DNA from 2 places in the Paraburkholderia sp. J10-1 genome. Region 1 is predicted to be linked to the other one. Evidence: predicted binding sites of a transcription regulator. Region 1 holds the regulator's gene; the other holds the start of a gene.
The links. Region 1 encodes LexA, which represses DNA repair genes until DNA is damaged. Its sites were predicted from a motif close to ACTGTATNNNNATACAGT; they were not measured.

Region 1 (11,267 bases):
CGGCAAGTACCCGGTACCCGACGACCTGCGCACGCAAACCGAAGTCGTCGCCGATTCGACGGCTGTCGCGAAGGTGTCGGACATCGTCATCGTGATGGTGCCGGACACGCCTGATGTCGCCAACGTCCTGTTCGCCGACGACGGCGTCGCCAAGGGTCTCTCGGCTGGCAAGCTCGTGATCGACATGAGCTCGATCTCGCCGCTCGAAACGCAACAGTTCGCCAAGCAGATCAACGCGCTCGGCTGCGACTATCTCGACGCACCGGTTTCGGGCGGCGAAGTCGGCGCACGCGAAGCCACGCTCTCGATCATGGTCGGCGGCCCGGAAAAGGCGTTTGATTCCGCCAAGCCCCTGTTCGAACTGATGGGCAAGAACATCTCGCTCGTCGGCGACAACGGCGCGGGCCAGACCACGAAAGTCGCGAACCAGATCATCGTCGCGCTGAACATCGAGGCCGTGGCCGAAGCCCTGCTGTTCGCAGCACGTTCGGGCGCCGACCCCGAGCGCGTGCGCAAGGCCCTCATGGGCGGCTTCGCTTCGTCGCGCATTCTCGAAGTGCACGGCGAACGCATGACCAAGCGCACGTTCAATCCGGGCTTCCGTATCGAATTGCACCAGAAGGACCTGAACCTCGCGCTCGACGGCGCACGCAAGCTGGGTATCGCACTGCCGCACACCGCGAGCGCACAGCAACTCTTCAGCGTGTGCGCCGCGAACGGCGGCAAGGCGTGGGATCACTCGGCAATGATTCGCGCGCTCGAAATCATGGCGAACTTCGAGATCGCCGAACCGCAAGTGCAAGTGAAGGCGGCTTGAGTTCCAGCGGTTGCAGGACGGCGGTTCGCGCGACGTAATGCGCGAACCGCCCGCAGAACCGGATCACGCACATCGGCTCGCGCGCAATGACTACAGCGCACGAGCCTCCCGTGGGGCGCTTCGCGGCGGCGGCAACCGACGCGAGGCAAATCGGTGCCGCTCTGGGCTGAGGGCGGCCAGTGGGGTCCGAAAGCGGCGCCCGGTGACGGCGGGGAAGCCTTGGTCGGTCAGACGTCGTCATCGGGTGTCCGCGTGTCGGATGCCCGTTTTTGCGTTGACTTCGCTTCGCCCTTCCCTTCTCAAGAGCGAGCAAGCGATGTCACCTTGAAAACGAAATCGATTTCAACCGCTGCACCCTTGGGCAATTGCAAGACACCGACCGAAGTCCGCGTGTGCACGCCCACCTCGCCCAAGACCGAATACAACGCATCGGATGCTCCGTCGGCTACTTCGCTTTGCAGCGTGAAGTCAGCCGCGCTGCGGACGAATACGGTAATCCGTGGAACGGCCGATATCGCGTCCAGCGAACCCAAAGCGCCCCTGGCGAGAGCCAGCGCTCGAACGGTGGACGTCGCGGCTGCCTGGCGGGCTTCATCGAGTGAGATTGATTCACCAACAATGCCAACAAAGCGAACCACGTCCCCAATCCGGGGAAGTTGACCTGCAATGTAAGCGACATTCTCGTCAACCAGCACGGGGATGTACTTTCCTCCCGCCTTGATGGGTTCGTTCAGGTCAAAACCCAGCTCAATCGCTAACTGTTGTAGCCTTTCGTCTCTGGTCGTCACGTTGCTTTCCCCCTTGTCTCAGACTGCGATCATACAGCGCAGGGGTATTCCTTCAGGCGATGCCTTCGGGACACATGCCCGCCTGCGCTGCAGCAAGCGCGATCACACGCAAGCACGGCCAGAAACGCAACAGGCCTTGCGGACGAATCCGCAAGGCCTGTTTTTCGTTTTGCACTGTCTGGCTCAGTACGTGTCGAACGCGTCCTGCAGCCCCGCCGTGTCGGTCATGCCAGCAGCGAGTGCGAGCAGCAACAGTACACGCGCCTTGTACGGGCTAAGCGTGCCCGAAGAAACGAAGCCGAGCGCGTCGTCCTTCGCCGCGCCGTTGTGCATCACGTGGCCCGAGCCGACGCGCGAGGCGCGCACGACGGCCACACCCTTCGCGGCCGCTTCGGCCAGCGACTGCTGCAACCCGCCGTGAATCGAGCCATTGCCGGTGCCGGCCACGACGAGCCCATCCACACCGGCGGCCACGAGCGCTTCGACCGCTGCACGCGACACACCCGCGTAGCTCGTCACGATCTCGACCATCGGCCATTGAACCGCTGCCGTGAACGGCGCATCGACCGTATGCGGGCGCAGCGCGCGGCGCTGGAATTCCACGCGCCCATCCTGCACCCAGCCCAGCGCACCGATTTCCGGCGACTGGAACGCATCCACCGCGTAGGTGCTGACCTTCGCGACGTCGCGTGCGCAATGAATGCGGTTGTTGAACGCCACCAGCACACCCTGCCCCGCCGCCGCCTCGCTCGCCGCGAGCGTGACGGCGTTGAGCAGATTGAGCGGACCGTCGGCGGAAAGCGCCGTGGCGGGCCGCATGGCCGCGGTCAAGATGCACGGCTTCGCACTCTTCACCGTGAGATGCAGCAGATACGCGGTTTCTTCGAGCGTGTCCGTGCCGTGCGTGATCACGACGCCGTCGATCTCGTCGCTGGCCAGCAGTTCGTTCACGCGCTGCGCGAGCGTGGACCACAGCGCGAGCGACATGTCCTTGCTGTCGATGCTCGCGATCTGCTCGGCGTGGATCTGCGCGATGACGTCGAGGCCTGGCACAGCCGCCAGAAGCTGCGCGACACCAATCACGCCGGCCTGGTAACCCGCGGTGTTCGCTGCGTCCGCAGCGGAGCCCGCGATCGTGCCGCCCGTGGCGAGCACAGCGATGCGCGGGAGCGCCTTGGGCGCCGCCGCGGAAGAGGAAGTGGAAGTATTCATGGCGGCGATTTTAAGCGATCCGCCGCCCGTCGGGAAAATCAGCCCGCCTTTCAGGTTGCCTCGCGCAACTGGCTCGCGATCTGCTGCTCGGTGAGTTGCGGCGCGAACATTTCGATGAGCCGGTACGCATACTGGCGCAGGAACGCGCCCTTGCGCAGGCCCACTCGCGTCGTGCTCGCTTCGAACAGATGCTCCGTGTCGAGCGCGACGAGTTCGCTGTCGCGCTTCGGGTCGTAGGCCATTGCCGCGACGATGCCCACACCCATGCCGAGTTCGACATAGGTCTTGATCACGTCCGCGTCGATGGCGGTCAGCACCACGTCGGGCACCACGCCCGCCTTCGCGAACGCCTGGTCGATATGCGAGCGGCCCGTGAAGTCCTGGTCGTAGGTGATGATCGGATATTCGGCCACGTCTTCGAGCGTGAGGTTTTCGCGGCCCACGAGCGGATGCGTCTTCGGCACGACCACCACGTGATGCCACGAGTAGCACGGGAACGTGACGATATCGGGGAAGCGGTCGAGCGCTTCGGTCGAGATGCCGATGTCGGCCTCGCCGTTGATGATCATCTGCGCGATCTGCTGCGGATTGCCCTGGCGCAGCGCGAGGTGGACTTTCGGAAACACTTCGCGGAACTGGTGCACGACCTTCGGCAGCGCGTAACGCGCCTGCGTGTGCGTCGTCGCGACCACGAGGTGACCGCTGTCCTGGTCGGCGAACTGGCGCGCCACGCGGCGCAGGTTCTCGGCGTCGAGCAGCATGCGCTCGATCAGTTGATGCACCGCCTTGCCCGGCTCCGTGAGGCCCGTCAAGCGCTTGCCGCGACGAATGAAGATGTCCACGCCGAGCTCGTCTTCGAGATCCTTGATCTGCTTGGAGACGCCCGACTGCGACGTGTACAGCACGTTAGCCACTTCGGTCAGGTTCATGTTCTGCCGCACGGCTTCGCGCACGAAACGCAACTGCTGAAAATTCATGGTCTTCTCTCCGGGACTGCTGACCGATTGTTCGTTTTTGTCGATGTGAGCACTGTAACGCGCATTGCGCCGCGATTTAAGCCGCGAGTCTAAGCCGGGAATCTAAGCCGGGAAAACGCGCAGCCCGCGCGGCACCGCCGTCACGCCCTGGCCCACCGTCAGCCCGAGCGCGCGCCACGACTCGCGGTCGAGCTCGGCTTCGAGCGCGCCGCCGGTGCGGCTTTCCAGCTCCACGCGCACCGAGCCGCCCAGCGTCACCACCCGGCGCACGTCGACGACGATGCCGTCGCGATGCTCGCTCGCTTCGCGGTGCAGCACGAGGTCGTGCGGACGCACATAGGCGAGCGCCGGGCCTTCGAAGCTCGCGTGCACCGAGATCGGCTGCGCCGCGCCTTCGGCCACGAAGCCGCGTGCATCCACACTGCCGCGCAGCCGGTTCGCGGCGCCGAGAAACTCGTAGACGAAAGCCGTCTGTGGATGATCATAGACGTCCTGCGGGCTGCCCACCTGCTCCACATGCCCATGATTCATCACCACGATGCGATCGGCCACTTCGAGCGCCTCTTCCTGGTCGTGCGTGACGAAGATCGTAGAGATGTGCAGGTCGTCGTGCAGGCGGCGCAGCCATGAGCGCAATTCCTTGCGCACCTTGGCGTCGAGCGCGCCGAACGGCTCGTCGAGCAGCAGCACCTTCGGCTCCACGGCGAGCGCGCGCGCGAGCGCGATGCGCTGACGCTGGCCGCCCGACAGTTCGGACGGGTAACGCTGGGCAAGCCAGTCGAGCTGCACGAGCTTGAGCAGCTCATGCACCTTTTCGCGGATCACAGCCTCCGAGGGCCGCTCGCCGCGCGGCTTCACGCGCAGGCCGAACGCCACGTTCTCGAACACCGTCATATGGCGGAACAGCGCGTAATGCTGGAACACGAAGCCCACCTGGCGCTCGCGCGCGCCCACCTCGCCCACGTCCTGGCCTTGCAGCACGACCTGGCCCGCGTCGGCGTATTCAAGGCCCGCGATCACGCGCAGCAGCGTGGTCTTGCCACAACCGGAAGGTCCGAGCAGCGCAACCAGTTCGCCCGGCGGAAAGTCGAGCGAGACGTTGTCGAGGGCGGTGAAGTCGCCGAAGCGCTTGTGCAGATTGCTGACGGTGATGCCCATGGTTACTGCTCCCCTACTTGAATCGGTTGGCGCACGGCGCGCGCCGTTGCGTGATCTGTCGCGTGTTGTGAAGCGTGTTGCACGGCCACCGCTTGCGGGCCGGCGTAGGCGGGAATGTCATCGGCGCTGCGCAGTTGCGCCGAAAGACGGCGCTCCGCGAGCAGCTTCAGGCCCAGCGTGACGAGTGCGAGCAACGCGAGCAGCGATGCCACGGCAAACGCCGCCGCGAAGTTGTACTCGTTGTAAAGGATCTCGACGTGCAGCGGCATCGTATCGGTCTGGCCGCGAATATGGCCCGACACCACCGAAACCGCACCGAACTCGCCCATCGCGCGCGCATTGCAAAGAATCACGCCGTACAGCAAGCCCCAGCGGATATTGGGCAGCGTCACGCGGCGGAACATCTGCCAGCCCGAGGCGCCCAGCACGTGCGCGGCCTCTTCTTCATCGTTGCCTTGCGCCTGCATCAGCGGAATCAGCTCGCGCGCAACGAACGGGAATGTCACGAAGATCGTGGCCAGCACGATGCCCGGCACCGCGAAGATGATCTGCACGTTACGGTCTTCGAGCCACGGCCCAAGCCACCCCTGCGCGCCGAACAGCAGCACATAGATGAGACCCGAGATCACGGGCGAGACCGAAAACGGCAGGTCGATCAGCGTGGTGAGCAGCGCCTTGCCGCGAAACTCGAACTTCGCGATCGCCCACGAAGCCGCGAGACCGAAGGCCAGATTCAGCGGCACCGCGATCGCCGCGGTGATCAGCGTGAGCTTGATCGCGGAGAGTGCGTCGGGGTCGACGAGCGACGTGAAGTAGAAGCCAATGCCCTTCGAAAGCGCCTGCCAGAACACGGCAACGAGCGGCACCACGAGAAAGAGCGCGAGAAACGCGAGCGCGATGCCGGTCAGGAGCCAGCGCACCCACGGCGCTTCGGTGACCGGATCCGGCCGGCGCGTGCTGCGTTGTTGCGGCAGCGTGCTCATTGCGCACCTCCCGCGACGGTTGCGCCCACCACGGCATTCGGCGCGCTGCCGGCCGAAACGCCCCGGCTCGTACGGCGTTGCAAATACCACTGCAGCGAGTTGATGAGAAGCAGCATGACGAACGAAACGCAGAGCATCATCACGGCAAGCGCGGTCGCGCCGGCGTAGTCGTATTGTTCGAGCTTCGTGATGATGAGAAGCGACGTGATCTCCGACTTCATCGGCACGTTGCCGGCGATGAAGATGACCGAGCCATACTCGCCCAGCGCGCGCGCGAACGCGAGCGCGAAGCCGGTGAGCAGCGCCGGCAGCACCGCGGGCAGCACGACGCGGCGGAACGTGAGCCAGCGCGAGGCGCCAAGGCACGCTGCGGCCTCCTCCTGCTCGCGCTCGAAGTCCTCGAGCACCGGCTGCACCGTGCGCACGACGAACGGCAAGCCGATGAAGGTCAGCGCGACGAGCACGCCAAGCGGCGTGAACGCGATCTTCAGACCGAGCGGTTCCAGGAACTGGCCGATCCACCCATTGCCAGCGTACACGGCGGCGAGCGAGATGCCCGCGACGGACGTCGGCAGCGCGAACGGCAGATCGACGAGCGCATCGATCACGCGTTTGAACGGGAACGGATAGCGCACGAGCACCCACGCGAGCAGGAACCCGAACACCGCGTTGATGAGCGCCCCGCCGAGCGCGGCCGTGAACGTGAGCCGGTACGACGCGATCACGCGCGGCGACCACACGGCGCGCACGAACTGGCTCCAGTCGAGCGTCGCCGTCTTGAGGAAGGTGGCGGCAAGCGGAATGAGCACCACGAGGCTCAGGTAAGCCACCGTGATGCCGAGCGTCACGCCGAAGCCCGGCAGCGCACTGGGCTTGCGCAATCGAAACGTTGTCATGCTCATCGTCCAGACATGGGTTGCGCGCTTGCCGGGTTCGCCGGCGGCGCCGAAAAGCGCGCCCGTGGGCGCGCTTCTTTGTTATGCGGTTGCGTCGTGATCGACTGCCAACCGGTACTGCGGTGCAGCGATGTTGCGTGACTTACTGCGGCTGGTAGATCGAATCGAACACGCCGCCATCTGCGAAATGCGTCTTCTGCGCGTTGGTCCAGCCGCCGAACGTGTCGTCGACCGTGTAAAGCTTCAGCTTCGGAAACTTCGCCGTGAGCGCCGCCGGGACCTTGTCCGAACGCGGACGGTAGAAGTTCTTCGCGGCAATCTCCTGGCCCTCTTCGCTATAGAGGAACTGCAGGTAGGCCTCGGCCTCCTTGCGCGTGCCCTTCTTTTCGACGACCTTGTCCACCACCGCAACCGGCGGCTCAGCCAGAATGCTCACCGAAGGGACCACGATCTCGAACTTGTCCGGGCCGAATTCCTTGAGCGAAAGGAATGCTTCGTTCTCCCATGCGATCAGCACATCGCCGATACCGCGCTGCACGAAGCTCGTCGTTGCGCCTCGCGCGCCCGAGTCGAGCACGCCTGCATTCTTATAGAGCTTCGAGACGAAGTCCTTGGCCTTCTGCTCGTTGCCGCCCGGCTGGTGCAGCGCATAGGCCCACGCCGCGAGATAGTTCCAGCGCGCGCCGCCCGAGGTCTTCGGATTCGGCGTGACGATCGACACGCCCGGCTTCGTCAGATCGTCCCAGTCCTTGATGTGCTTGGGGTTGCCCTTGCGCACGAGAAACACGATCGTCGACGTGTACGGCGAGGCGTTGTCGGGCAAGCGCTTTTGCCAGTCCTTCGCAACGATGCCCTTGTTGGCGAGCGCGTCGATGTCCCATGCGAGCGCCAGCGTCACGACGTCGGCCTGCAGGCCGTCGAGCACCGAGCGCGCCTGCGCACCCGAGCCGCCGTGCGACTGCTTGATGGTGAGCGTTTCGCCCGTCTTCGCCTTCCACTGCTTGATGAAGGCCTCGTTAATGTCCTGATACAGCTCGCGCGTCGGATCGTAGGAGACGTTGAGCAGCGACGTGTCCGCATGAGCGGCCACGGGCGCCATCGCCGCAACTGCGACGAGCGGCGCAACGCCGATAACCAGTTTTGCCGCCAGTGATTTCAGCCAGCCTGCGCGCCCCGTATGTGTCGTGCCCATCTATCTGTTCTCCGTTTTCGTGTGTGCTCGTTCGCGCTCATCCGTGCGCATCTGCGAATTGCAGCTAACGATGGAGGCCAGTCTAGCGATCCGCTTACATTATTAAAAATGATGTTTTCTCATTTTTTAATACGCAAAAGTGGTAAGGACAGAGGAAGTCGCTGCTAGAGCGCGATTTCGTCCGCACAAACGCGGGAAAACGGCCTGATAGCAACGCTCAGTTGACGAACTTCAAGTAACACTTGAAAAGTGGCGAGTACTGTATAAAAATACAGTTACCTGTTCAAACATACAGTGGCGCCATGACCAAACTCACCGCACGACAGCAGCAGGTTTTCGATCTGGTTCGCCGGGCGATCGAACGCACGGGCTTCCCGCCCACGCGCGCCGAGATCGCGGCGGAACTCGGCTTCAGCTCGGCCAACTCCGCGGAGGAGCATCTGCGCGCGCTGGCGCGCAAGGGCGTGATCGAACTGGCTGCGGGCGCCTCGCGCGGCATCCGCCTCATGCCGGGGCCCGACGACCTGCCGCACCAGTTCACGCTCCCGCACCCGAGCATCATGCAGCTCTCACTGCCGCTCGTTGGCCGCGTCGCAGCGGGTAGCCCGATCCTCGCGCAGGAGCACATCTCGCAGAACTACATGTGCGACCCGGCACTGTTCTCGAGCCGCCCTGACTATCTGCTGAAAGTGCGCGGCCTTTCCATGCGCGACGCCGGCATTCTCGACGGCGACCTGCTCGCCGTGCAGAAGAAGGCCGAAGCGAAAGACGGGCAAATCATCGTGGCGCGCCTTGGCGACGACGTCACCGTGAAGCGGCTGAAGCGCCGTTCGAACGGGCTCGAACTGATCGCCGAGAACCCCGATTACGACAATATTTTTGTCGAGGCTGGCAGCGCGGAATTCGCGCTGGAAGGCATCGCGGTTGGCCTGATCCGCCCCACCGAATTCTAAGCAATCCGTCTGCGCGCGTTGTGCGCTGAGTTTACGCACTACCTGGAGAGAGTCATGGAACGCCTTGCCCGCTTGCTGCCCTTCCGTCAATTCGGCCGTCTTCGCCACCTCCGTGGAATCGCCTCTTGCGCGGTGCGCGAGGTGCGCGACTCGGCCGCCGCACTGAGCGGCTCGCTCTTCGAAGACTCGCCAGAGATGGTGGCCGCCAGCACGGCCGACCTGCCGGCGCTGCCCTCGGCCCAGCCGGCGTTTGCGCGCGTGTCGCTCAACAGCACGCTCAACACCGAGCAGCCCATGCGCCGCGCGCCGGTGCGGGTCTATCAAGGTCAGTCGCGGCTCATTCTCGTCGGCACGGTTGACGCGGTCTGCCGTGCGATCGACCGCTGCATCGCGGAGCAGCACAGCGACCTGCCTGCAGCGCTGGCGAAGTAAGGTCGAATCGAGCGCGAATTCGCCAATACGCGGCTCAAATGTGAGAAGAGGTTACGGTCGGGATCGTTCAATCAAGTTTGCGGTCAACACCCTGTTTGAACGATTTGTCCTATGCCGATGACGGAATCTCCCTCAACCCCTCGTAAAACCCAAGGCTGGAAGAAGCCCGTAGCGATCACCGTTGCGCTCGCCATGATTGTTGGCGCGCTTGGCTACGCGTATGCGTCGCCCTATATCGCGGTGAAACACATGAAAGCCGCCGCCGACGCTCGCGACGCCGCCACGCTCAACGAGTACGTCGATTACCCTGCGCTGCGCCTGAGCCTCAAACAGCAGGTTGGCGAGATGCTGCATCGGCGCATCGAAGGGCAACACAGCAGCAATCCGCTGCTGATCCTCGGCGCCGTGATTGGTGCGGCACTGATCAGTCCGCTCGTGGATGCCTACGCAACGCCAGAAGGCGTGGCCGCCCTGCTGAGCGGCATGCCGCCGACAGGCAAGCCTGGCGACCGGCCGCACGCGCCGCCGCCGACGGAGTCCAGCGAGCAATCGGCAGAATCCGCGCAATCGGCACAATCGGCGCAATCGGCGCAATCGGCGCAATCGGCACAATCGGCGCCGTCACCGGCCCCAGCGGCGTCGGGCAATCCCGCGCCCGAGGCTCGGCCGGTCACCACGGCCGGCTATCGCGGCCTCAATGAATTCGCGCTCACGTGGGAGCGCGGCAATACGGGCGAGCACTATGCCGCCATCCTGCAGCGTCACGGGCTCTTCTCGTGGAAGCTCGCAGCGGTCGAGCTAGACGAAGGAAACGTCTCGAACTGAGACAGATTGGGAGCGAAAACGGAAACAGGCCGGTTCCGTGCGAACCGGCCCGCTTGGTCCTGCTTGATCCCGCTCGATCAACTAAGCGGCGGCTTGCTGCTGTTTTTCCTCAGCCGCCGACGAACACGCCACGAGAATGCTGCACGACACGCGGTCGAGCAGCGGCGTATTGCCCGCGCCCATCCACCAGCGCGAAAGCCCCGTGCGGCAGCGGTGACCCACCACCACGAGGTCGGCATTCAGTTCGTTGGCCAGATTTGCGATTTCGTCGATCGGATGCCCGAACGCGAAGTGCCCCTGGGCGCGCACGCCACGCTCGGTTAGCCAGTCCACGCCTTCCTGAAGGATTTCGCGCGCCGTTTCCTCGAAGCGGCCGCAGGCCACATCGGTCAGCAGGCCCGCGCTCTGCGCGATCGTCGAGCGCATGTCGACAACCGAGAGCAGATGCGTTTCCGCCTGCAGATCGAGCGCAAGGTCGGCGCCGCAACGCAGTGCCTTGCGGCCTTCGCGCGAGCCGTCGTAACAGAGCAGAATTTTTTTGTAGCTCGCCATGATCGATTCTCCCCGCCCGCGTGATTTGCAGGCTGTGCGATTCTCATGATGGTGCGCCGCAATTCCACACGCAAGGGCTGGAAAACGCCAGGTGGGCATCGAAAACCGCCAGATGCGTCTTAGGCAACGCACACCTCTTGTGCATGGCCTGATGCTTGCCGCGACATGCATTCGCCTCGTGCCACGTCGAACGGCCTGGAAGCGCCGCCCAACCCGCCACGCAGCAATGCACTAAAATGGGCCGCCTTGTTTCGCGCGATTGTTCGTTTGCTTTTGCGTTCGCTCTTGCGTGCGCCTCGCGCGACACCCGTTCGACTCACGTTCAACTGGTCCATGTCCGCACCCGCCATCGAATTCGAGCAGGTCATCAAACATTACGGAGACAGGACGGTCGTCAACGGCCTGTCGTTCAACGTCCTCCCCGGTGAATGCTTCGGGCTGCTCGGCCCCAATGGTGCTGGGAAAACCACGACGCTGCGCAT
Region 2 (11,267 bases), on a different contig from region 1:
AGACCTGGTCGGGCGTGCGGCTGTCGATGACAAGCCAGCTTTCCGTGCCGTCACGCTGGATATGCATGCCCGGCACTTGCGGGACCACCTGGCTCTGGTCGGACTGCGGCGCCGCGGCCTGGGTCTCCTTGAGCGAAGACAGCGAGGTTTCGCCGCCCTGCGGCGCGAGCGAGCGCTGGTCAGACGCTTCGTCGAGCATGTTCGGCGGCACAGCGAGCGAGGACTGCTTCGCCTTGGCGTCACTACGGTAATCGATCTTGCCTGGCGTCGGCGAGCTGCAGCCGGCGACCAGCCCGCCCGCCATCAGAAGCGCAAGCGCGCGTGCGGCAAGACGTTGATGAAAATCACTCATGTTCGGGTAATCCCTTCGGCTACGCCACGGCCAGTTTCCGTGGATCAACCAAACATTTTACCGGTCCGGCGGCCCGATGTGCAAAAACCACGGAGTCGCACTGAATCCGGGTCCAGCTTCAGCCGCGGCGAAGCTCGCGCGACCGTACCCGTGACACCTAAAACCCGCCTATCCGTAACAATCATCCACATTCGATTCGGTACTACGAACCTGCTAAATCGCCAGCAAATCCCTTTTAGATCAATGCCCTAACTCGAAGCCACGTCAAGACGCCCTTTTGCGCTGCGCCGCCCTTCCGGTCTGAGACGCTTGCGAGAACGACCCCGGTGCTAATTTCACAGCGAAATCTCAAAAAAGAGCGTCATAAAAAGCAGGACCGGAGAGCGTCATGAAAACTTGCAGCCTCACCCAGGCGGGCCGCGCCGCGGCCCTCGCCTGCGCGCTCAGTTGCACGAGCTTCGCCGCCACACCCGCTCGCGCCGCGCTCGGCGACACCGCAGCGGTGCCGGCCGGCGCCACGCAGCGCGTTGTCGGCGGCGGCGCGGCGCGCGTCGTCAGCGATGTCGACGACGGCGGCACGACCATCAACGAATATGTGGGGAACGCCACCGGCACGGTTTTCGCGTACACGTGGCAGGGGCCGGCTCAGCCCAACGTGGAGACGCTGCTGGGCCGTTACGCAGCGGACTGGCGCAGCGCCGCCGCGGCGCTTCACGCCGCCGGCCGCGACGGCCTGCATGCCGCGCGCGTGGACGGCGCGCAGGTCGTGGTGGAGACGGCCGGCCACATGCGCGCTTACGTGGGGCGCATGTGGCTGCCCGCCGCGCTGCCCGTGGGCGTAAGCGTTGGGGACTTGCAATGAAGGCCCGCACCCAGCGCCGATCGCGCGCGCCCGGCATCGGGCAGAACGTCGCCATCATCGTGCTGTGCACCTTGCTGACGGCTTGTGGCGGCGGCGGGAGCAGTGGCACCGCCGCCGCGAGCACAGGCGCCAGCGCACCCGCTAGCGCCCCGTCGTCGGCAAGTGCGGCAAGCCCCGCGAGCACGCCGTCGACCACCAGCACGAGCGGCACGGTGCCGCAATCGACCACGCCCAACGTCGTGGCCGTCACAGTCGGCCCGACAGCCACCTCGACGCGCAACATGCTGATGGCGAGCGTCACGGTTTGCGTGCCGGGCACCACGAACTGCGCGAGCGTCGCCAACGTGCAGGTCGATACCGGCTCGCAGGGCCTGCGCCTGCTGGCTACCGCGCTGCCAGCGGGCTTCGCGTTGCCCGCCGTGCCAGCCGGCACGGGCGCCGACATCGCGGGAGAATGCGCCGTGTTCGGTACGGGCTACACGTGGGGGACGGTGCGCAGCGCCGACGTGAAACTCGCGGGCGAAGTGGCCGCCGCCCTGCCGATCCAGCTGATCGCCGACCCGGCCGTGCCCGCCTCCGCACCGGCCGGCTGCGCCGGCAGCGGTCTCGCGATGAACAGCGCCACCACGCTGCGCTCGAACGGCATCCTCGGCGTGGGACCGTTCAGCGCCGACTGCGGCGCGACCTGCGTGAGGGCGGCAGCCACGCCGTGGTACTACGCGTGCCCGGCGAGCGGCTGCACGGCGAGCGCGCAACCGCTCGCACAGCAGGTCAGCAACCCGGTGGCGGCCTTTGCCACCGACAACAACGGCGTGGTCATCGACCTGCCTGCCGTGGCGGACAGCGGCGCCTCCGAAGTAAGCGGGTCGATGATCTTCGGCATAGGCTCGCAGGCGAACAATGCGCTCGGCAGCGCAAGCGTGCTGCGCGCGAACTCGGGCACCGGCTACGTGAAGACGACGACATCGGACGGCACCGTGTACTCGCTGAGCTATCTCGACACCGGCTCGAACGCGCTCTACTTCAACAGCGCGACGATGACGCGCTGCGGCTTCTGGTATTGCCCGAGCTCGCCCGCAAGCTTCGGCGCGACGATAGCCGGCATCGACGGCGTGGGCGCTTCGGTGACCTTCTCCGTGGCGAGTTCGACCACACTCTTCGCCACCGGCAACTGGGCATTCGGCAATCTGGCCGGCTACAACGCGAGCGCGTTCGGCTGGGGGCTGCCGTTCTTCTTCGGACGGCGCGTGTTCACGGCGATCGCCTCGCAGGTCACGCCTGCCGGCAATGGTCCGTTCTTCGCGTTCTGAGCGCGCCGGCGGCGGCGACGGCCGTCACAAACGACGAAGGCCTCTAGCGAGGCCTTCATGCGCGCAGATTGCGCGAACGGCGAAACGGCACGGCAAACCGCGTGAATTCGCCTTAGTCGTTCGCGGCGTTCGGGTCGGGCGTGGTCTTTGCGAGCCGCGCCGGCGCGAGCCAGCGGAACGTCGCGAGGCCCGATTCGTTGAAGGTGCACTCCGCTGCCGCCGGTGTCACCGCGGCCTTCTTGATGCCGAGTTTCGCAGCCAGCGCCGCAACCGGCGTGGTCGGCTTGCCCCCCGCGACGCCGTCCTGAGCGACGGGAGCCGTCGGAACCGAAATCGTGCCGGGCAGCGCTCCGGCCTGCACCGACGGTGCCGTGATCGTCGGCGCCGCCATGGCGGTCTGCCCGGTCGCCGATACGGTTGCCGATGCAGCCGAAGCCGCCGACGCAGATGGCGCCGACGCAGCCACAGCGGCCGACGCCGCGCCGTTCTCGAGCCGCCCTTCGATCACCACGCGCGCGCCACGATACGTCGTCGCGCTATGCGTGACCTTCAGGTCGCCGAGCGTCGTATCGGCAAGGCGGTTACGCATCTCCTCTTCGCAGGTGCTGGTGTTGCGGTACTGCGCCGCGCATCCCGCGAGCAGGGTGACGGCGGCCGCGAGGCCGACGAAGCAGGCGTTACGTTTGTTCATTGCTCATCCGTTTTTCAGGCTGCGGCAATTGTAGCGTACGGGGCGGGGAATCCCTTACGGCGCTCGCCCCCGCGCGCGACCCTGCTATCATCGCCGCTGTATATCCGTACAGTGCCGCGCGTGCTTCCCGACTCTCCCGATCCGTTTTACTACCTCGCGAACTTCGAGCGCGCGCTAGCGTGGCTCGAGGCACGCTGCGCCGACCTGTTCGACGCCGCCGAGCGCCGCTTCGCCGATGATTTCGCCCGCATGCCCCAGGCGTCGCGTGCGCTCTTCGTGCGCATGCTGATGCGCAAGGGGCCCCATTTCCGCGCAAGCCGTCTCGCGTACGGCGAAATCGGCTGCCCGCGCGACGCAGCGGCCCCGCTCGTTGCGGCGGGTTGGCTCGACGCGGCGCCCCTGCTCGATCTCGACTCGCTCGCCGCGCTCGTGACGAAAGCCGAACTGCAGGCGCTCGCCGCGCACCTTGGCGTCGCGCTGGAACCGCGCGCCACGCGCGCGGCCTCGCTCGAAGCGCTCGAGGCGCACTACGCCGCCGCGCCCGACCCGCGCGACTGGCATGGGTGGTTTCCGTCCTCGCCCGACACCGTGCTGCTGTTCGCGAGCGCCCCGCTCTGCGAGCGCCTGCGCCTCATGTTCTTCGGCAACCTGCATCAGGACTGGTCGGAGTTCGTGCTTGCCGACCTCGGCGTCTATCGCTACGAAAGCGTGCCCTTCGATCGCGACTCGCGCGCGTTCCAGCGACGTGAAGACATCGACACGTATCTCGCGCTGCGCGATTGCCGCGACGGCCTCGACAGCACCACCCAGGACTTCGACGCCGCCATCGCTATCGGCACGACACTCGATGCGCTCGACGCGCTGGCCCCGCGCACGCATGCCAACGCGTGGCTGCGCGCTCGCCACGACAAGCTGCGTCACGCCACAGGGCTCGCGGCCGAGCGCGCGGGCGAACCCGAACTCGCGTGGCGCGCTTATCTGAACTGCGGCCATCCTGAATCGCGCTACCGCCGCGTGCGCGTGCTCGAACAGCTAAGCCGCCGCGAGGAAGCGCTCGCGCTCGCGCAGACCATTGCCGATGCGCCTGCAAACGAAGAGGAAGCGCAGCGCGCCGCGCGCACACTCGGGCGTCTCGCGCGCACGCGAGCGAAGTCGAAACCGAGCACCGAGCCGGGCTTCGTGCAGCTTGAACTCACGCTGCCGGCGGCGCCCGGGGAACTCCGCGTGGAGGAAGCCGCACGTCTCTCGCTCGCTACGCCGCAGGCGCCGGTGTTTTACGTCGAGAACACGCTGATCAACGCCCTCTTCGGCCTGCTCTGCTGGCCCGCGCTGTTCGCGCCGCTGCCCGGCGCATTCTTCCATCCGTTCCAGCGCGGGCCCGCCGATCTGCACGCCGCTGATTTCGTCGCACGCCGTGCTTCGCACTTCGAAGCATGTCTCGCCGAACTCGAAACGCACACCTACCGCGACTCGATCCAGCGGCGCTATGCACAAAAGGCCGGCATCCAGTCGCCCTTCGTCGCGTGGCCCGCACTGAGCGACGAACTGCTCGCACTGGCGCTCGATTGCTTTCCCGCCGCGCATCTGCGCTTGTGGTTCGAGCGGCTGCTGCGCGAACCCGTTGTCAACCGTTCGGGCCTGCCCGATCTCGTGCGCTTCTGGCCGCACGAACGGCGCTATGAACTGATCGAGGTGAAAGGCCCCGGCGACCGCCTGCAGGACAACCAGCGTCGCTGGCTTGCCTATTGTGCGCAGCACGACATGCCGGTTTCCGTGTTGCAGGTGCGCTGGCCCGATCTGGCTGACGAGACCGACGAAAACGCTGCATCGGCGTTGCGCGCGCCATGAGCTACACCGTCGCCGTGCGCACGCTGTGCGAGTTCACCGCGAAGCGCGGCGACCTTGACTTGCGTTTCACGCCCTCGCCCGATGCAAGCGACGGTCGCGCCGGCCACGCGGCCATCGCCGCGAGGCGTGCGCCCGGCTACGAAACCGAGATCGCGCTCTCCGGCACGTTCGAATCGCTCACCGTGCGCGGCCGCGCCGACGGCTACGATCCCGCGCGCCGCAGGCTCGAAGAATTCAAGACCTATCGCGGCGACCTCGAAGCGATGCGCGAAAATCAGCGTGCGCTTCACTGGGCGCAGTTGCGCGTCTACGGTGCGCTCCTCTGCGACACGCTCGGCCTCGAGGCGCTCGAACTCGCTTTGGTGTACTACGACATCGGTTCGGGCCGCGAGACGGCGCTGGTCGAGCAGGCGAGCGCGTCGGAACTGCGCGCCGCGTTCGAAACGCAATGCCGCCGCTTCGTCGCTTGGGCCGAGCAGGAATACGCGCACCGCACCGCGCGCGACGCCGCGCTGGCCGCGCTGTGCCTACCGCACCCGCAATTTCGCGCCGGCCAGCGCGATCTCGCCGAAGCCGTCTGGCGCGCCGCCACGCAGGGGCGATGTTTGCTCGCGCAGGCGCCTACCGGCATCGGCAAAACCATCGGCACGCTCTTTCCGCAGTTGAAGGCTTGTCCGCGCGCGGCCATCGACAAAGTCGTGTTTCTGAGCGCGAAAAGCTCAGGCCGCCAGTTGGCGCTCGATGCGCTCGCCACGCTGACCACCGCACCAGAGGAAGCCACCGACAATACGCAGCGAACGACCCTCCCCTTGCGAGTGCTCGAACTCGTTGCGCGCGAGAAGGCTTGCGAGCATCCCGAAGCGGCATGTCATGGCGAATCCTGCCCGCTCGCGCGCGGCTTTTACGACCGCCTGCCGGCCGCGCGCGCGGCGGCGCTCGAACGCGTGCGGCTCGATCGCGCAGCACTGCGCGCGGTGGCGGGCGAGCACGCCGTCTGCCCTTACTACCTTGGCCAGGAACTGGCGCGCTGGAGCGACGTGATCGTCGGCGACTACAACTACTGGTTCGACGCGAGCGCCATGCTGTTCATGCTCGCCGCGCACAACCAGTGGCGCGCGAGCGTGCTCGTGGACGAAGCGCACAACCTGCCCGAGCGCGCCCGCGCGATGTACTCGGCGGAACTCGTGCAAACGCGCATCGACACCGTGCGCCGAGCCGCGAGCGCACCGCTCAAGCGCGCGCTCGCACGGCTACAGAAGCTTTGGAATGCGCAAAACGCGGTACAGCCCGACGCCTGGCGCGCAAGCGACACCTTGCCCGAAGGCCTCGTCGCCGCGCTCGGCGAAGTAATCGGCGCGATTGGCGATCAGCTCGCCGAGCCCGCGCTCGTGCGCGACCCCGAGCTCGAACGCTTCTATTTCGATGCCCTGCACTTCACGCGCATTGCCGAACGCTTCGATACGCATTCGCTCTTCGACATCACGCCGCTTGCGCAGCAGAGCGCGCGCCGCCCGCGCTCGACGATCGCGATCCGCAATATCGTGCCCGCGGATGCGTTGCGCCCACGGATCGCCACGGCGCACAGCATGACGCTCTTTTCGGCGACGCTCTCGCCCACGCACTACTACAGCGACATGCTCGGCCTGCCCGCCAACACGGTGAGCATCGACATCGACACGCCGTTTCGCGCCGAGCAGCTCGACGTCCACATCGCCCGCCATATCTCGACGCGTTTCAAGGACCGCGAGCGTTCGCTCGAAGCGCTGGTCGCGCGCGTATCGGCGCAATACGCCGAGCGCCCCGGCAACTATCTATGCTTTTTCAGCAGCTACGACTATCTGCAGCAAGCCGCCGATGTGTTCATGGCGCGCCATCCGCAAGTGGACGTGTGGCTTCAGTCGCGCACGATGGACGAAGCGGGCCAGCAGGCCTTCGTCGCGCGCTTCGTGGAAGGCGGCTGCGGCATTGGCTTCGCGGTGCTCGGCGGCGCGTTCGGCGAAGGCATCGATCTGCCTGGCACGCGCCTCATCGGCACATTCATCGCCACGCTCGGCATGCCTCAGGTGAACGCCCTGAACGAGGCAATGCGCGCATGCATGGATACGCTTTACGGCGATGGCTTCGATTACACGTACCTGATTCCGGGCTTGCGCAAGGTCGTGCAAGCCGCGGGCCGCGTGATCCGTACCGAACACGATCGCGGTGTCGTGCATCTGCTGGACGACCGCTTTGCGCAGCCCGGGGTGCGTGCGCTGCTGCCGGCGTGGTGGCGCATCGCTTCCAGTTGATCTGGATTCCTTATCGTATCCGCATGAAGAAAGCTGGCACACCTTTCGGTGCGCCAGCCGTTTTTCATACGATCAGGCAGGCTTCGCCTTTCCTCCTCCCTTCCCGCTCTTCTTCGGAGGCGGCGGTGGCGGATCGCCTTCCATGTCGTCAGCAGCGATCTCGCTCGCGACTTCATCAACCGGCGGTGACTCCGCTTTCTTCGTCTTCTTCGCGGGCTTGCTCTCCTTCACGTCGGGCGGCACGGCGACCTTGCTGATCGTCACTTCGTCGTTCGTCTTGTCGTAACCGATCTCGACGGTATCCCCCGTCTGCAGCGCGTCGCCGAGTATCTCCTTGGCAAGGCGCGTTTCCACTTCCTGGCGAATCTGCCGCTTGAGCTCGCGCGCGCCGAACTCCGGCTGATAGCCCGCCTCAACGAGGTGATCAATGAGCGTCTGCCCCATAATCAACGTGATGCCCTGTGCAGCCGCCGTGCGTGTAACGCGTTCGAGCTGGATATGCACGATCGCGCGGATGTTCTCCCGCGAGAGCGCATGAAACACGATGATTTCGTCGATGCGATTGAGGAACTCGGGCCGGAAATGGCCCTTGAGCACCTTCATGAGTTCCGCGCGGATCGTCTTGTCGTCGAGGCGCGACTTCTCGGGGCGCTCGAGGTTGTCCATGATGATCGACGCGCCCAGGTTGCTCGTGGCGATCAGAATCGTGTTGCTGAAGTCGACCACGCGGCCTTTGCCATCCGTCAGGCGCCCGTCGTCGAACACCTGCAGCAGCACGTTGTAGACATCGGCGTGCGCCTTCTCGATCTCGTCGAGCAGAATCACGCTGTACGGGCGCCGCCTCACGCGCTCGGTGAGCTGGCCGCCCTCGTCGTAGCCCACGTAGCCCGGCGGCGCGCCGATGAGCCGCGCCACCGCATGGCGCTCCATGTACTCGCTCATGTCGATGCGGATGATGGCCTGCTCGTCGCCGAACACGGTTTCCGCAAGCGCCTTCGCAAGCTCGGTCTTGCCCACGCCAGTCGGCCCGAGGAACAGGAAGGTCGCAATCGGCCGGTTCGACTGACCGAGGCCCGCGCGCGAAAGACGCACGGCGTCGCTCACCGCGACTACGGCGTCTTCCTGGCCTACCACGCGCTCGCGCAGCGTGGCTTCCATCTTGAGCAGCTTCTGGCGCTCTTCCTGAGTGAGGTCCGCAACCGGTATGCCGGTGAGCCGCGAGACGACCTCGGCAATCGAGGCCACCGTGACTTCAAGCGTTTCCGAACCCGTCTTGCGCTGCCACGCTTCGGTCAGTTCGTCGAGCTTCGCCTGTTTTTCGTTGATGCGCTCTTCGAACCCCTTCGCTTCGTCGAAGCGCTTGCGCGAAGCCGCGTAATCCTGCTCGCGCTTGAGCTGTGCGATCTCCGCTTCGAGCTCCTGCATGTCGGCGGGGCGCGAGGTCGCGCCGATGCGCACGCGCGCCGCTGCCTGATCGATCAGATCGATCGCCTTGTCGGGCAAAAAGCGCGACGTGATGTAGCGATCCGACAGTTCGGCCGCGGCCACGAAGGCGTCGTCGGCGAACGTGACCTGGTGGTGCGCTTCGAGTTTGTCGCGCAGGCCGCGCAGGATCACAATGGTTTGCTCGACCGTGGGCTCGGGCACGAGCACGGGTTGAAAGCGCCGTTCGAGCGCCGCGTCTTTCTCGATGTACTTCTGGTACTCGTTGAGCGTCGTCGCGCCAATGAGGCTCAACTCGCCGCGCGCGAGCGCAGGCTTCAACACGTTGGCAATATCAAGCCCGCCTTCGCCGCCTCCCTGCCCCGCGCCCACGATCGTGTGCAATTCGTCGATGAAGAGAATCAGCTCGTCGTGCTTGGCAGTCACTTCGTCGATCAGTTGCTTTGCGCGTTCCTCGAACTCGCCACGGTATTTCGCGCCCGCGACCATCGAGTTGATGTTCACCTCCACGAGCCGCTTGCCGCGCAGCACCTCGGGCACGTCGCCGTTGACGATACGCTGCGCGAGCCCTTCGACAATGGCGGTCTTGCCGACGCCCGGCTCACCGATCAACACCGGGTTGTTCTTCTTGCGCCGCGCGAGCACCTCGATGGTGTTCTCGATTTCCAGCGCGCGCCCCAGCACCGGATCGAGCTTGCCCTGCCGCGCCATGGCCGTAAGGTCGCGGCCGAACTTGTCGAGCGTGGGCGTGCCCGTGGGCGCATCCACGCGGCCATCTTCCGCGCCCTTGCCCACGACCTTCACGACCTTCTGGCGCAGCGCCTCGGGCGTGACGCCGTATTTCTTGAGCAGCGTGCCCGCAATGCTGTCGGGTACCGCAGCGAGACCGATCAACAGATGCTCGGGGCCGACGTACGAGTGGCCGAGATCGCGCGACGCCTGAAACGCGAACTGAAACGCTTTTTTCAGGCGTGGCGAAATCGTCATCTTGTCGATGGGCGCGTCGGGCGCGGCCGTGCCCTTTTGCGCATGCTGATCGATATAGCCCTGGATGTCCTGCGGCGAGAGCTTCAACTCCTTCAGGAGTGCCGCGCAAACATCGGTGTCGGCAAGCACGTACAGCAGATGTTCGGTGTCGAGTTCATTACGCTGCAATTCATGGGCTTTTTCCGCGGCGCGCTGCAGGATTTCGAGCGTCTGCTCGCTGAACGCATCGGTCGCGTCCACGGATTCGCGCGGCACCTCGGCGGCGAGATCGTGCTCGTCGTCATGTTCGTCCTCGCCGCCTTGTCCGCCGAAAAAGCGCGACAGGCCGCTGCCGCCCAGCAGCGAGTCGAACGGGTTGAGCATGCTTTGGTGACGCATCAGTTGGCGGTAGTCGTAGTCGCAGATCGACATGGACTTGCGCTGCCCGTTTTGCACGACAGTCACGCGCGCGACTGCGGGCCGGGCATTACAGATTTCGCAAAGAGTGGGCATGGTCGGCTTGTCTCCGGAGGATCGGAATCGCGCCGCCGAAGTTGGCGAAACCCTGCCACAACCTCGCGGCGCGATTCGGTGCAACGCGGCCGCTCACGCAGCGGGTGCACCAGCAAAGCGACAAATCGGCGAGCACGCGCAGCAACACCATAGCGGCGCAGTGCTTTGGCTGACGATGACCTTGCGGACGGATTGCCTTGTGCGCTTAGCGTGCGTTACGTGAATCTGCCGCCCGACACAGGTGCAAACGATTGTGGCAGGAAACGATTGCCAACGCGTCGAACATGTTCCGCTCGGTGTGCGGTTGACGGTCGACTACATGAAAGAAAAAGGGCGGGACATCAGTCCCGCCCTGAGAACGCGCTCGGGGCGCGTGAGGAGAGCAACTGCGCGTGACGTCATCCGATGCGTTGCGATGTCACGCGCGGTGCAAGAACACTGTCATCAAACTCACTGCGCAAGCAGGTTTGCAATCGTGTTCGCCGCCTGTTGCTCAGCGGCGGTTCGACCCCGACACGACATCGATCCACACAGCGAGCACGAGAATGCCGCCCTTCACAATCATCTGCCAATACGCGTCCACGTCGAGCATCGACATGCCGTTATCGAGGCTCGCCATCACGAGCGCGCCGATCAGCGCGCCATACACGGTGCCGGAGCCGCCACGCATCGACGTGCCGCCGATAAAGCAGGCCGCGATCGCGTCGAGTTCGCCCATCGTGCCAGCCGACGGCGAACCGGCCGCGAGACGCGCCGTATTGACGATGCCCGCAAACGCGCACATAAGCCCCATGAGCGCAAAGATCGCGAGCTTCACTCGGTTCGTGTTGACACCGGAAAGACGCGTGGCTTCGAGGTTCGAGCCCACCGCATAGATGCGGCGGCCGAACACGGTTTGCGTGGCGATCCATGTGAAGATACCGAGCAGCGCGAGCAGCAGCAGCACGGGCACCGGAATGCCGCCATAGCTGTCGAGCATCAGCACGAACGCAAG

Region 2: U5A65_RS17910 (VRR-NUC domain-containing protein) is a predicted target of LexA. The motif match lies at 3,311-3,328, and genes of this name have one in related genera.

The regions. Positions count from the first base shown of each region.
Region 1 is NZ_CAJMYW010000012.1:161,606-172,872, reverse strand. It holds gene U5A65_RS30245 (2-hydroxy-3-oxopropionate reductase) at 1-817, shown strand, start outside; gene U5A65_RS30240 (RidA family protein) at 1,117-1,605, opposite strand; gene U5A65_RS30235 (asparaginase) at 1,789-2,817, opposite strand; gene U5A65_RS30230 (CysB family HTH-type transcriptional regulator) at 2,868-3,794, opposite strand; gene U5A65_RS30225 (sulfate ABC transporter ATP-binding protein) at 3,897-4,952, opposite strand; gene cysW (sulfate ABC transporter permease subunit CysW) at 4,955-5,935, opposite strand; gene cysT (sulfate ABC transporter permease subunit CysT) at 5,932-6,831, opposite strand; gene U5A65_RS30210 (sulfate ABC transporter substrate-binding protein) at 6,974-8,023, opposite strand; gene lexA (transcriptional repressor LexA) at 8,326-8,976, shown strand; gene U5A65_RS30200 (hypothetical protein) at 9,031-9,408, shown strand; gene U5A65_RS30195 (DUF2939 domain-containing protein) at 9,526-10,233, shown strand; gene U5A65_RS30190 (universal stress protein) at 10,315-10,785, opposite strand; gene nodI (nodulation factor ABC transporter ATP-binding protein NodI) at 11,119-11,267, shown strand, end outside.
Region 2 is NZ_CAJMYW010000005.1:99,807-111,073, reverse strand. It holds gene bamC (outer membrane protein assembly factor BamC) at 1-352, opposite strand, end outside; gene U5A65_RS17925 (DUF2844 domain-containing protein) at 741-1,214, shown strand; gene U5A65_RS17920 (DUF3443 domain-containing protein) at 1,211-2,524, shown strand; gene U5A65_RS17915 (hypothetical protein) at 2,637-3,215, opposite strand; gene U5A65_RS17910 (VRR-NUC domain-containing protein) at 3,336-5,063, shown strand; gene U5A65_RS17905 (ATP-dependent DNA helicase) at 5,060-7,351, shown strand; gene U5A65_RS17900 (ATP-dependent Clp protease ATP-binding subunit) at 7,424-10,273, opposite strand; gene U5A65_RS17895 (sugar ABC transporter permease) at 10,767-11,267, opposite strand, start outside.